DNA from 2 places in the Cellulomonas sp. HD19AZ1 genome. Region 1 is predicted to be linked to the other one. Evidence: predicted binding sites of a transcription regulator. Region 1 holds the regulator's gene; the other holds the start of a gene.
What was found. The regulator Rex, encoded in region 1, represses fermentation and respiration genes when NADH is low (regulators of the CRP and FNR family bind a similar motif). The targets are predictions, from matches to a motif close to CTTGTGAANNNNTTCACAAG.

Region 1 (2,393 bases):
TCGGAGAGCCGGACGAGGACCTCGTACTCCCCCAGCGACAGGCCGCTGCCGCAGTCGAGCTCGCGCGCGAGCACGTCGAGCAGGAGCGCGGTGCCGTCGCGGAACGCGCGCCAGTGCTCCTGCTGGTCCGCGGCGAGCCAGCGCACGTCGTCGGTCGGCGCGGCGTCGGTCACGGCGGGCTCCTCACGGTCGGGGGTTGCGGCTCGCATCCCACTGTAGTAGAAATATCAACCACCGCATACTTGTTGTGTCAACGATTCTCGTCGATCCCCCGGAGGAACCCATGTCCGCTCTGCCCGCCGGCCTCACCACCGGTACCTGGAACATCGACCCCTCGCACACCGAGGCGTCCTTCACGGTCCGCCACGCCGGCATCTCGAAGGTCCGCGGCACCGTCGCGGTCACCGGCGGCGCCCTCACCGTCGGCGAGGACCTCGAGTCGTCCGCCGTCTCGGTGACGCTCGACCCGTCGACCGTCACGACCGGTGACGCCAACCGCGACGGCCACCTCAAGGGCAACGACTTCTTCGACGTCGAGGTCTTCGGCGAGTGGACCTTCGTGTCGAAGGCCGTCCGCGAGGCCGGCTCGTCCTACGTGGTCGTCGGCGACCTGACGATCCACGGCGTGACCCGCGAGGTCGAGCTCGAGACCGAGTTCAACGGCACCGCCGTCGACCCGTTCGGCAACACCCGCGCCGGGTTCGAGGCCACCACGACGATCTCCCGCAAGGAGTTCGGCCTCACGTGGAACGCCGCGCTCGAGGCCGGCGGCGTGCTCGTCGCCGACAAGGTCCGCATCGACCTCGACGTCTCGGCCATCAAGGCCTGACGCACCGCAGCACCGTCCCGCGAGGGCGCGACCGCACCGGTCGCGCCCTCGCGGCGTCTCACCCGCAGGCGGGGCTACGACGCCCCGCCGCCCGCACCGCGCGCACGGTCGTGGAACGCCAGGATCTGCAGCTCGGACGCGACGTCCACCGCCCGCACGTCGACGTGCGGCGGCACGCGCAACGTGCCCGGCGCGAACGTCAGGACCCCCACGACCCCCGCGGCCACGAGCTCGTCGCACACGCGCTGCGCGACCGCGGCCGGCGTCGTCAGCACCGCGATCGTCGCGCCCGCGCGCGCCACCACCCCCGCGAGGTCGTCCGCGGGCTCGACAACGAGCCCCGCGACCGTCGTGCCCACGACCGCCGGGTCGGCGTCGACCAGCGCCACGAGCGAGAACCCGCGCTCCGCGATGCCCGCGTAGTTCGCGAGCGCGTGCCCCAGGTTGCCGACGCCGACGAGCACCACGCGGCGCACGTCGGACAGCCCCAGCGCCACCGTGACCTGCTCGCGCAGGTGCTCGACGTCGTACCCCACGCCGCGGCGGCCGTACGACCCGAGGTGCGACAGGTCCTTGCGCAGCTGCGCGGGCGTCACCCCGGCCCGGTGCGCGAGCTCCTCCGAGGACGTCAGCACGGCACCGCTCGCGGCCGTCGCCTCGAGCGCGCGCAGGTAGCCCGGCAGCCGCGCGACCGTCGCCGGCGGCACGGCCTCGCCGCGGCGCGTCCCGCGACCGCCGTCGCGGCCCGCACCCCGGCCCGCACCCCGGGCGGTGCCGCCGCGTGCGGCGGTGCGCCGAGCGTCCACGTCGACCCCCCGAGCCTCAGCGCCGGGAGCACCCGGCGACGACGTCACGCTAGAGCCTGCCGCCGCCCGCCGCGAGGGCCCTGCGCAGCCGGCCCTCGTCGATGCGCCAGTAGCCGCGGCGCACGCCGTCGACGTCGACCACCGGGACCATCTCGCCGAGCTCGTCCGCGGGCGGCACGCCGTCGGGGCCGGGCACGTCGACGTCCACCTCGACCCACGTCGCGCCGACCTCCGCGCACACCCGCGCGACCAGCGCCCGCGCGTCGTCGCACAGGTGGCACCCGGCGCGCCCGTACAGCACGACCCGCGCCGGCGTCCCGTCCGCCGCGGCGGTCGCCGCCGACCCCTGCCCGTCACCCGTCCGCGTCACGGCGCCACGCTAGCGCGCGCGGACGCGCCGACCGCCGCCCCGCGCGGGTCGTTACAGTGGCCGGGTGCACGCGGGCCAGGGGAACGACGAGCCGGCCGTCGTCGCCGCCACCGTCGAGACGCCGCGGGCCGACCTCGTGCCGGACGGGACGCGCGTCGCGGCCTTCTTCGACGTCGACAACACGATCATCCGCGGCGCCAGCGCGTTCCACCTCGCGGTGGGCCTGTACCGCCGCGGGTTCTTCCGCAACCTCGACCTCGTGACGTTCGCGTTCCAGCAGGCGCGCTACCGCGCATTCGGCGAGAACCGCCGCCAGATCGACGAGGTCCGCTCCCGCGCGCTCGAGATCATGCGCGGCCGCTCGGTGGCCGAGGTCACCGCGATCGCC
Region 2 (2,393 bases), on a different contig from region 1:
CAGGAGCCCGCGGGCGTCACGAAGTCCGGCACCGTCGCGGTGTCCGCGGACGGTGCGCGCATCGTCTGGAGCCCCGAGGGCACGGGCGTGCACGTGTCGACGACCCTCGGGTCGACGTGGACGCCGTCCACCGGGGTCCCGGCGCAGGCGCAGGTCGAGGCCGACCGCGTGAGCCCGACGACGTTCTACGCCTACTCCGCGGGGCGGTTCTACGTGTCGACGGACGGCGGCGCGACGTTCGCGCAGTCCGCCGCGACCGGTTTCCCCGCCGAGGGCAACGTGCGGTTCGGCGCGGTCCCGGGCAAGCAGGGCCACGTGTGGCTCGCGGCCGAGGACGGGCTGTACCGCTCGACCGACGCCGGTGCGACGTTCGCGCAGGTGCCCGGCTTCGAGGACGGCGGCGCGGTCGGCTTCGGCAAGGCCGCGCCCGGCGCGTCCTACCCCGCGATCTACACGACGTCGCTCTACCAGGGCGTGCGGGGCTTCTTCCGCTCGACCGACGGGGGCGCGACGTGGGTGCGCATCAACGACGACGAGCACCGGTACGCGTGGACGGGCGCCGCCATCACGGGCGACCCGGACGTGTTCGGGCGCGTGTACGTCGGGACGAACGGCCGCGGGATCGTCGTGGGCGAGTCGGACGGCACCGTGCCGTCACCCACGCCGACACCGTCGCCGACCTCGACGGCCACGCCGACCCCCACCCCGACGCCCACGCCCACGCCCACCGTGACGCCCACGACGACACCCACGGTCACCCCGACCCCGACGGCGAGCCCGACGCCCACGAACCCGGCCGCGTCGTGCGCGGTGCGGTACACGGCGTCGAGCTGGAACACCGGGTTCACGGCGAGCGTGCGCCTCACGCACGCCGGCGCCGCTCCGCTGCAGGGCTGGACGCTGCGGCTGACGTACGCGCACGGCGAGCAGCTGCAGCAGGGCTGGAGCGCGACGTGGTCGCAGCAGGGCGCCGTCGTGACGGCCACGAACGCCGCGTGGAACGGCGCGCTCGCACCGGGGGCGTCGGTCGACGTGGGCTTCAACGGCACGCACACCGGCACCGCCGCGGCCCCGACGGCGGCGACGCTGAACGGCACCGCGTGCACGCTGTCCTGACGAGGTCCGGCCGGACGGACCCCGGCCGCTGACCCCGCGCCCCCGGTGGGTGGCGTCCGGCATCCGGGCGCCACCCACCGGTGCGTCGACGCCCACCGACAGGCCCGCGAGGGCGTCGTCGCACGTCACGTCGTCGCACGTCACACGGGTGACGTGTGACCAAGGTCCCACGAGACAAACATCACATGACTGGCCGGTGGATCTGTCTCGACGTCGACCTAGCATCGCGACCGTGGCACCCGTTCGCAGCAGCACGGCCGACGTCGACGCCCTCCTCGTGGGAGGGGGCGTCATGAGCGCGACCCTTGCGTCGCTCCTCACGACGCTCGAGCCCACGTGGCGCGTCGAGATCCACGAGCGCCTGGACGCCCCGGCGCTCGAGAGCTCCAACCCGTGGAACAACGCGGGCACCGGGCACGCCGCGCTCTGCGAGCTGAACTACACGCCCGAGCGGCCCGACGGCTCGGTCGACATCAGCAAGGCCGTGCGGATCAACGAGCAGTACGAGCTCTCGCGCGAGCTGTGGCACCACCTCGCCGCCGCGGGCCGCCTGCCCGGCGCCGAGCGCGCGGTCACGACCACGCCGCACATGTCGTTCGTCCGCGGTGCGAAGGACGTCGAGCACCTGCGCAAGCGGTGGGAGGCGCTGCGCGCCCACCGGCTGTTCGCCGACCTCGAGTTCACGACCGACCCGGCGGTCATCGAGCGCTGGGCTCCGCTGCTCATGGCGGACCGCACCGACGACGAGCCCGTCGCCGCCACGCGCGCCGCCTGGGGCACCGACGTCGACTTCGGCTCGATCACCCGCGCGATGCTCGCGGACGCCGTGACCCGTGGCGCCGAGCTGCGCACCAGCAGCGAGGTCACGCGCCTCAAGCGCCTGCGCGACGGCCGGTGGCGCGTCACGATCGCCGACCGCCGGTGGAACGGGCGCCCGCCGCGCACCGTGACGGCGCGCTTCGTCTTCGTCGGCGCGGGCGGCGGGGCGCTGCACCTGCTGCAGCGCTCGCGCATCAAGGAGATCCGCGGGTACGCGGGCTTCCCCATCAGCGGGCAGTTCCTGCGTACGACCAACCCGGAGATCGTCGCGCAGCACGGCGCCAAGGTCTACGGCAAGGCCGCCGTCGGCGCACCGCCGATGTCCGTGCCGCACCTCGACGCCCGCGTCGTCGACGGCGGCAACGCGCTGATGTTCGGCCCGTACGCGGGCTGGAGCATGAAGTTCCTCAAGCGCGGCTCGTGGACCGACCTGCTGCGCTCGGTGCGTCCGGGCAACC

Region 2: a site for Rex is predicted at 1,285-1,304, ahead of mqo (malate dehydrogenase (quinone)). Genes of this name have one in related genera too.

Annotation. Positions count from the first base shown of each region.
Region 1 covers NZ_SPHX01000008.1:127,753-130,145, reverse strand. The annotation lists gene E4A51_RS17505 (MarR family winged helix-turn-helix transcriptional regulator) at 1-209, opposite strand, end outside; gene E4A51_RS17500 (YceI family protein) at 284-829, shown strand; gene E4A51_RS17495 (redox-sensing transcriptional repressor Rex) at 904-1,635, opposite strand; gene E4A51_RS17490 (glutaredoxin family protein) at 1,685-2,005, opposite strand; gene E4A51_RS17485 (HAD family phosphatase) at 2,070-2,393, shown strand, end outside.
Region 2 covers NZ_SPHX01000007.1:94,054-96,446, reverse strand. The annotation lists gene E4A51_RS15555 (cellulose-binding domain-containing protein) at 1-1,116, shown strand, start outside; gene mqo (malate dehydrogenase (quinone)) at 1,349-2,393, shown strand, end outside.